DNA from 2 places in the Mesorhizobium sp. L103C119B0 genome. Region 1 is predicted to be linked to the other one. Evidence: riboswitches for the same ligand, from Rfam matches in the RefSeq annotation. Region 1 holds a riboswitch; the other holds the start of a gene.
The links. Region 1 has a riboswitch for S-adenosylmethionine ahead of X728_RS149195 (O-succinylhomoserine sulfhydrylase). Riboswitches for the same ligand answer to the same signal wherever they lie in the genome.
Positions count from the first base shown of each region.

Region 2: another riboswitch for S-adenosylmethionine. It lies ahead of X728_RS143920 (homoserine O-acetyltransferase); the one in region 1 lies ahead of X728_RS149195 (O-succinylhomoserine sulfhydrylase).

Region 1 covers NZ_AYXE01000009.1:151,830-156,037, reverse strand. The annotation lists gene X728_RS149180 (hypothetical protein) at 1-94, shown strand, start outside; gene X728_RS149185 (ABC transporter substrate-binding protein) at 112-882, opposite strand; gene X728_RS149190 (2'-deoxycytidine 5'-triphosphate deaminase) at 984-2,078, opposite strand; SAM riboswitch at 2,219-2,296, shown strand; gene X728_RS149195 (O-succinylhomoserine sulfhydrylase) at 2,354-3,544, shown strand; gene X728_RS149200 (ceramide glucosyltransferase) at 3,556-4,208, opposite strand, start outside.
Region 2 covers NZ_AYXE01000015.1:34,782-38,989, forward strand. The annotation lists gene metW (methionine biosynthesis protein MetW) at 1-449, opposite strand, end outside; gene X728_RS143920 (homoserine O-acetyltransferase) at 446-1,615, opposite strand; SAM riboswitch at 1,676-1,753, opposite strand; gene hisC (histidinol-phosphate transaminase) at 1,879-2,988, shown strand; gene X728_RS143910 (prephenate/arogenate dehydrogenase family protein) at 2,993-3,928, shown strand; partial or broken gene X728_RS01000000167115 (sugar kinase) at 3,936-4,208, opposite strand, start outside.

The DNA of each region.
Region 1 (4,208 bases):
GGGCAGGAAACGTTTGGCCGCACGCGAACTGCTGTTTATCGGCCATTTTCATGCCTGCCTTGGCGCCGCGAAAGAGTATCTCTTTCGCGGCTGACTCCGGCGGGCCGGAAGTCAATAAATATCGAAATCGAAATACTTGGCCTGGATCTTCTTGTAAGTGCCGTCGGCGACGATGGCGTCTATCGCCGCATTCAGCTTGTCGCGTAGCGCCGTGTCTTCCAGGCGGACAGCGATGCCGGCTTGCGTCTCGGTGCCCTTGACGTCGCCGACAAGCTTGCAGCAGCCTTCGCTCGCCTTCTTCAGCCAGTCCATCAGCACGAACTTGTCGGAGATGACGGCGTCGAGACGGCCGTTCTGCAAGTCGGTGATCGCCTCTTCCTGGGTGGGGTAGAGTTTCGCCTCGGCGCCGGCCTTGCCATAGGCGTCCTGCGCATAGTCGGCCTGGGTGGTCGAGGCCTGCGCGCCCACCGTCTTGCCGGCAAGGGCTGCCGGTTCGGTGGAAGTGAGGTCGCTGTCCTTGGGCGCCACCAGCGCCAGCGGCGTCGTGTAGTATTTGTTGGTGAAGGCGACCTGTTTCTTGCGCTCCTCGGTGATGCTCATCGAGGCGATGATGGCGTCGAACTTTTTCGCCTGCAGCGCCGGGATGATGCCGTCCCAGTCCTGGGTGACGATCTCGCACTCGACCTTCATCTGCGCACACAGCGCATTGGCAATGTCGATGTCGAAGCCCTCGATCTTGCCGTCCGCGGTGATGGTGTTGAAGGGCGGATAAGCGCCCTCGGTGCCGATCTTCAATTTCTCCTGCGCCTCAGCCAGCGAGCCGGCCGATATCACCAGCATGGCAGCGCCCGCTGCCGATATGATCCATCTTGAAATCTGCATTTTGGTTCCCCTTGCGCGCCGTTCTCTTGCCGGCCACCGAAAGGCAGCCAAGCATGGTGAGGCAGCGCAGGCAAGTATTTTGCCTGACGGTGATCGAAGGTTCAGCCGGCGGGGCGGAAATGCTTGGAGAGCTTGAGGCCTTGCGCCTGGTAATTCGAGCCGAGATCGGTGCCGTAAAGCGCCTGCGGCCGCTTCAGCATGTGTTCGTAGACCAGCCGGCCGACGATCTGGCCGTGGTCGAGGATGAACGGCACTTCGTGGCTGCGCACTTCGAGCACCGCCCGGCTGCCGGTGCCGCCTGAGGCCGAATGGCCGAAGCCCGGATCGAAGAAGCCGGCATAGTGAACACGGAATTCGCCAACCAGCGGATCGAAGGGCGTCATCTCGGCGGCGTAGAGCGGCGGCACGTGCACGGCTTCGCGGCTGACCAGGATGTAGAACTCGTCCGGGTCGAGCACCAGTTCGCCGGCGCCGCTCTTATAGAGCGGCTCCCAGAAATCGACGGCATCCTGGGCGGCGCGCTTGTCGACATCGACCAAGCCGGTGTGATGCTTGCCGCGATAGCCGACCAGGCCGTTCTGGTCGCCGTCAAGATCGATCGACAGCGCAATGCCGCCGCCGGAAATGTTGGGCGGCTCGGTCGCCACCAGCATCTCGGCGCGGTGCAATTCGTTCAGTTCTGCCTCCGACAACAGCGCGTTGCCGGTGCGAAAGCGGATCTGCGACAGCCTCGATCCGGCGCGTACGACGATCGGGAAGGTGCGCGGACTGACTTCGAGATAAAGCGGCCCGTGATAGCCGGGGGCGATCTTGTCGAACTCATGGCCGCGATCGGTCATCACCCGGGTGAAGATGTCGAGCCGGCCGGTCGAGCTCTTCGGGTTGGCCGAGGCCGACACGTTTGCGGGCAGCGCCAGGCGTTCGAGCAGCGGCACGATGTAGACGCAGCCGGTTTCCAGCACCGCGCCCTCGGCGAGACTGAACTCATGCAATTTCAGCCGGTGAAGCTTGTCGGCCACCAGATGATCGGGACCCGGCAGGAAGGAGGCGCGCACGCGAAAAGCCTTGTCGCCGAGCCTGAGATCGAGGCTCGCCGGCTGCACCTGGTCGACATCGAGCGCGCGCGGCGACTTCAGCGCGCCGGACTGAAACAGCGCGGAAATGTCCTGATCGGGAAGAATGCCTGTCTGCCGCAAAAGGCTGGCTCCGCTCCAAGGTCGGTCTCTTTGTGGCAGGTTCTTGCCGCAAAACCGCTGGATATTATTGCGGAACCTGCCTGGTACAAACCTCTTAATGAAGCCGGCAATTGACGCAAGCGCAGGTGAGGTCTAAAGGGTCGTTATCCCGTGGTGATTTGGCCGGTCGGCTTGCAGCCACGTTAAACAAGTCGCTAAAGGACCGTCGGGCCGCAAGGCCATATGGACCGGTTGCGACTTTCGCGGCCGGTTTTTTTGTGTCTGGAACAAAAGCGATGAGCACCAAGAAGCGTAACTGGAAACCTCAGACCGCACTCGTGCACGGGGGAACGCTGCGTTCCCAGTTCGGCGAGACGTCCGAAGCGATGTACCTCACCCAAGGCTATGTCTACGAGACGGCGCAGGCTGCCGAGGCCCGTTTCAAGGGCGAGGAGCCGGGCTTCATCTATTCGCGCTATGCCAACCCTACCGTCGACATGTTCGAAAAGCGCATGTGCGCGCTGGAGGGTGCCGAAGATGCGCGCGCCACGGCGTCCGGCATGGCTGCGGTGACGGCAGCGCTCCTGTGCAGCGCCAAGGCCGGCGACCATATCGTTGCGGCGCGCGCGCTGTTCGGCTCCTGCCGCTGGGTGGTGGAGACGCTGGCGCCGAAATACGGCATCGAGGCAACGCTGGTCGACGGCACCGACATCGCCAACTGGGAAAAGGCGGTGCGGCCGAACACGAAACTGTTCTTCCTGGAAAGCCCGACCAATCCGACGCTGGAAGTGGTCGACATCGCAGCGGTGGCGGCGCTCGCCACCTCGATCGGCGCCAGGCTGATCGTCGACAATGTCTTTGCCACGCCCTTGCAGCAGAAGCCCTTGCAGCTCGGCGCCCATATCGTCGTCTACTCCGCGACCAAGCACATTGACGGCCAGGGACGCTGTCTCGGCGGCATCATCCTGTCGGACAAGAAATGGATCGACGAGAATTTGCACGACTATTTCCGCCACACCGGCCCGAGCCTGTCGCCGTTCAACGCCTGGACGCTGCTCAAGGGCCTGGAGACGCTGCCGGTTCGGGTGCGCCAGCAGACGGAAAGCGCGGCCAAGATCGCGGATTTCCTGGCAGGACGGCCGGAAATCGCCCGCGTCATCTATCCCGGCCGCGCCGACCACCCGCAGGCCGACATCGTCAAGAAGCAGATGACGGGCGGATCGACGCTGATCTGCCTCGACGTGAAGGGCGGCAAGCAGGCGGCCTTCGCCTTGCAGAACGCGCTCGACATCGTGCTGATCTCCAACAATCTCGGCGACGCCAAGAGCCTGATCACCCATCCGGCGACCACCACGCACAAGAACCTCAGCGACGAAGCTCGCGCCGAGCTTGGCATCGGGCCGGGAACGCTCAGGCTGTCGGTCGGTCTTGAGGATACGGACGATCTGCTGGAGGACGTTGCGCAGGCGCTGAAGGCAGCCGGGTAGGCCGCGAGGCGTCACGCTCCCGACGAAGCCTCTTCCAGCTCGGCCGTCTTGGTGCCGATGATCATGGTGTTGCCGCGCCAATCGACGGCGCCGCTCAGCCAGCCGCGCGCCCAGATGGCGGGAAGCATCATGTCGCGGACCATCATCGCCGGGACCATGCGCAGCGACAGATGCCAGCCCTTGGCCGCGGCCAGCGCGCATTCGGGAATGTAGGCCGCCGCCAGCACGGCCAACACCGTGGCCGGCAGGCTGATGCCGGCACTTGCTGCCGCCACCAGCGCCAACGCCAACGGCACGGCGACGCCGGTCAGGATCTCGGGTGCGAAAAACAGCGGGAAAGTGACGCGGCGCAACCGCGCCCAGCGCGCCTGACGCGACCAGATGTCGGCAAGTCGGCGCTGCCCCAGTGGTTGCTCGAAAGGCGAGGCAACGAGATTGACGCGCAGGCCCAGTCCGTTGACCAGCTTGGTTGCAGCAGCATCCTCGGCGATCTCGGCGGCCAGCGCGCGGATACCGCCATTGGTATCGAGCATCGGCTTGTTCCACAGCATGCTCTTGCCCTGGGCAAAGCCGAGGCCAAGCGCCTCGCCGGCATATTGCCAGCGCGCCTGCAGCGTGTTGAGGAACGCGCATTCGACCTCGGCCCAGAAGCCTTCCGGCCGCG
Region 2 (4,208 bases), on a different contig from region 1:
ATGTTGGGCGTGTCGTACCAGGAATAGGGCAGGTCCGCGGTCACCGGCATCCGGCCATTGACGAACAGCGACAGCCGCACCCGCCAGTGGCCGAAATTGGGGAAGGAGACGATGGCGCGGTTGCCGATTCGCAGCAGCTCGTCGAGCACCAGCTTCGGGTTGCGGGTCGCCTGCAGCGTCTGAGACAGGACGACGAAGTCAAAACCCTTGTCCGGATAGAATTCGAGGTCGGTATCGGCATCGCCCTGGATGACCGAGAGACCGCGCGCCACGCATTCATTGACGCCGCGCTGTGACAGCTCCAGCCCGCGGCCGTCGACCTGCTTGGTCTCCTGCAGGAGTTCGAGCAGCAGGCCGTCGCCGGAGCCGACATCGAGCACCCGCGACTGCGGCGGTATCAGGTTGGCCACGACTTCGAGGTCGACGCGCTGGCTGCCATTGACGCTCATGAGGCGAGCCCCCTTGCGCGGGCCGCCGAGCCGATGAAGCCCTTGACGGCGGCAAACAGTTCGGGTTCATCGAGCAGGAAGGCATCATGGCCGCGGTCGGTGTCGATCTCGACGAAGGAGACGGAGGCGCCGGCGGCGTTGAGCGCATGCACGATCGAGCGGCTCTCCTCGGTCGGGAACAGCCAGTCCGAGGTGAAGGACACCAGGCAGAAGCGGGTCTTGGTCCCGGCAAAGGCATCTGCCAACCGGCCGCCATGGTCGGCGGCGAGGTCGAAATAATCCATCGAACGGGTCATGTAGAGGTAGGAGTTGGCGTCGAAGCGGTCGACGAATGTCATGCCCTGGTGGCGCAGATAGCTTTCGATCTGGAAATCTGCGTCGAAACCGAAGGTCAGTGCTTCGCGGTCCTGCAGATTGCGGCCGAATTTCCGATGCAGGGCGGCTTCCGACAGATAGGTGATGTGGGCGGCCATGCGCGCCACGGCGAGCCCCTTTTCCGGGCGCTTGCCGTGCTCGAAATATTTGCCGCCATGCCAGTCCGGATCGGCCATGACGGCCTGCCGGCCGACCTCGTGGAAGGCGATGTTCTGCGAGGAATGGCGTGCGCCTGTGGCGATCGGCAGGGCCGAGAAGACGCGCTCGGAATAGCACGATGCCCATTCCAGCACCTGCATGCCGCCCATCGAGCCGCCGAGCACGCAAAACAGCTTTTCGATGCCGAAATGGTCGACCAGCATCAATTGCGCCCGCACCATGTCGCGGATGGTGATGATTGGCAGGTCGAGGCCGTAGGGCTTGCCGGTGGCGGGATTGGTCGAGGCCGGACCGGTGGAGCCGAGGCACCCGCCGATGACGTTGGAGCAGATGACGAAGAAGCGGTTGGTGTCGATGATCTTGCCGGGACCGATCAGCACTTCCCACCAGCCGGGCTTGCCGGTCACCGGATTGGTGTTGGCGACATGCTGGTCGCCGGTCAGCGCGTGGCAGACCAGGATGGCGTTGGTGCGGGCATCGTTGAGGGTGCCATAGGTCTGGTAGGCGATCTGGAACGGCGACAAAAGCGTGCCGGCGTCGAGCTTCAGCGGCTTGTCAGGGCCAAAACGCAACACCGGGCTCGACGGGCTGTCGGCCTCGTTGTTGGTTTTTGTAGCGCGGAGCGCGGCCATGTGACTCTCCTTGCCCGCCGTCAGGCAATAAAAAACCGGCAATGCGATCGCAAAGCCGGTTACGTCACGCAAACGGCCCTTTAGCGAGTTGTTTAACGTGGCTGCAAGCCGACCGGCCAAATCACCACGGAACTGTTGCGTTCTTCTAGAACTCGTGCGGCCCGGCGTCAACGGCCAGCTATGCCCGCCTCTCGACATTCGCGGCTACGGCTTGTATTTCCGCTGCGGCCTCCGGACGGAGGCATTCTGGATGGATTTGCGACATGGACAAGACAGCGGGCAAGGCACGGCCGACGCCCCGCGCGGGCATCATGGACATCGACGCCTATGTACCGGGCAAGAGCACGGCACCTGCCGGCGTCGCCAAGGTCCATAAATTGTCGTCGAACGAGAACCCGCTCGGCCCGTCGCCGAAGGCGATCGAGGCCGCGCGCGAAGTGGCCAGCAAGCTTGATGTCTATCCCGACGGCACCGCCCGCCGGCTGCGCGAGGCGATCGCCGAGGTGCACGGCCTCAACCCGGCAAACATCATCTGCTCCAACGGTTCCGACGAGATACTTGGCCTGCTGGCGCAGACCTATCTTGCGCCAGGCGATGAGGCGATTTTTACCGAACATGCCTTCATGGTCTACAAGATCTACATTCAGTCGGCGGGGGCCAAGCCGGTTGCTGTGAAGGAAACCCAGGAGCGCGCCGACGTCGACGCGATCCTGGCCGCGGTGACGCCGCGGACCAAAATCATCTTCCTCGCCAATCCCAACAATCCGACCGGCACCTATCTGCCTTTCCAGGAGGTCCGCCGCCTGCATTCCACGCTCCCGGGCAACGTGCTTCTGGTGCTGGACGCGGCCTATGCCGAGTACGTCAGGCGCAATGACTATGAGGCAGGTATCGAGCTGGCGGGCAGCGCGCAGAATGTGGTCATGACCCGCACCTTCTCCAAGCTCGGCCTTGGCGGCGCGCGCATCGGCTGGATGTATGGCCCACTGCACATCGTCGATGCCATCAACCGTATCCGCGGCCCTTTCAACGTTAACGCAACAGCGATCGAGGCCGGCATTGCCGCCATCCGCGACCGCGCCCATGTCGAGCGCAGTTCGTTGCACAACGAGACCTGGCTTACCTGGTTGAATGAAGAACTGACGAAGCTTGGGCTGCGCGTGACGCCCAGCGTCGGCAATTTCGTCCTCATCCACTTTCCCGACGACAAGAAGCATTCGGCTGAGGCGGCGGACGATTACCTCACCCAGCGCGGCTATATATTGCGGCGCGTTACCGGCTATGGCTTTCCCAACGCGCTGCGCATGAGCGTCGGCACCGAAGAAGCAAATCGCGGCGTCATCGATGCCCTCACGACATTCCTGAAAAGCTGAAACAATGACAGCACCGATGTTTGAAAAGATCGCGCTGGTCGGCATCGGCCTGATCGGCTCGTCGCTGGCCCGCATCATCCGCCGCGAGGGCCTGGCCCGCCATGTCGCCATCGCGACGCGCAGCCCGGCCACGCTGGCACGGGCGAAGGAGCTCGGTCTTGGCGAGAGCTACACCACCGACGCCAGGGAAGCGGTCCGCAATGCCGACCTGATCATCGTCTCGGTGCCAGTGGGATCGTCGGGCGAGGTGGCGCAAGAGATCGCGCCGGGGCTGAAAAAGGGCGCCATCCTCACCGATGTCGGTTCGACCAAGGCCTCGGTCATTGCGCAAATACAGCCCTATGTACCGGACGGCGTGCACTTTATTCCGGGGCACCCGCTGGCAGGTACGGAGAAATCGGGCCCGGATGCGGGTTTCGCCGACCTGTTCGCAAACCGCTGGTGCATCTTCACGCCGCTGCCGGGAACCGATCCGGCCGCGCTGGAAAAGCTGTCGGAATTCTGGCGGCGCTGCGGCTCCAACATCGACACGATGGACCCGCAGCATCATGACATGACGCTGGCCATCGTTTCGCATCTTCCGCACATCATTGCCTACAACATCGTCGGCACGGCCGACGATCTGGAATCGGTGACCAAGTCGGAAGTGATCAAATATTCGGCTTCCGGTTTCCGCGACTTCACCCGTCTGGCCGCCTCCGACCCGACCATGTGGCGCGACGTGTGCCTGCACAACAAGGATGCCATCCTGGAAATGCTGGCGCGCTTTTCGGAGGACCTCGCCTCGCTGCAGCGGGCGATCCGCTGGGGCGACGGCGACAAGCTGTTCGACCTGTTCACCCGCACCCGGGCCGTTCGCCGTTCGATCATCGAGGCCGGCCAGGATATCGACGTGCCGGATTTCGGCCGCCAGGCGGTCGAGCACCCGGTGAAAAGTTAAATCTGTTTCAGACGGGCCAGGTCGCCGCGACCATGGCCATTGCCTCGTCCCTGTTTGGCGCCCCCAGCCGGCCGCCGAAGCGCTGGCATTTGAGCGCGGCCGCCGCGCTGGCAAAGCGCAACGCGTGCTCGACCGGCATGGCCTCAGCAAGTCCAACGGCAAAGGCGCCGTGGAAAACGTCGCCGGCGGCCAGCGTGTCGACCGCCTTGATCTTCGGCGCCGCGATGTGGCGCACGCATCCGGCGGACCGGTCATGCCACCCAGCTTCCCACGGCGCCGC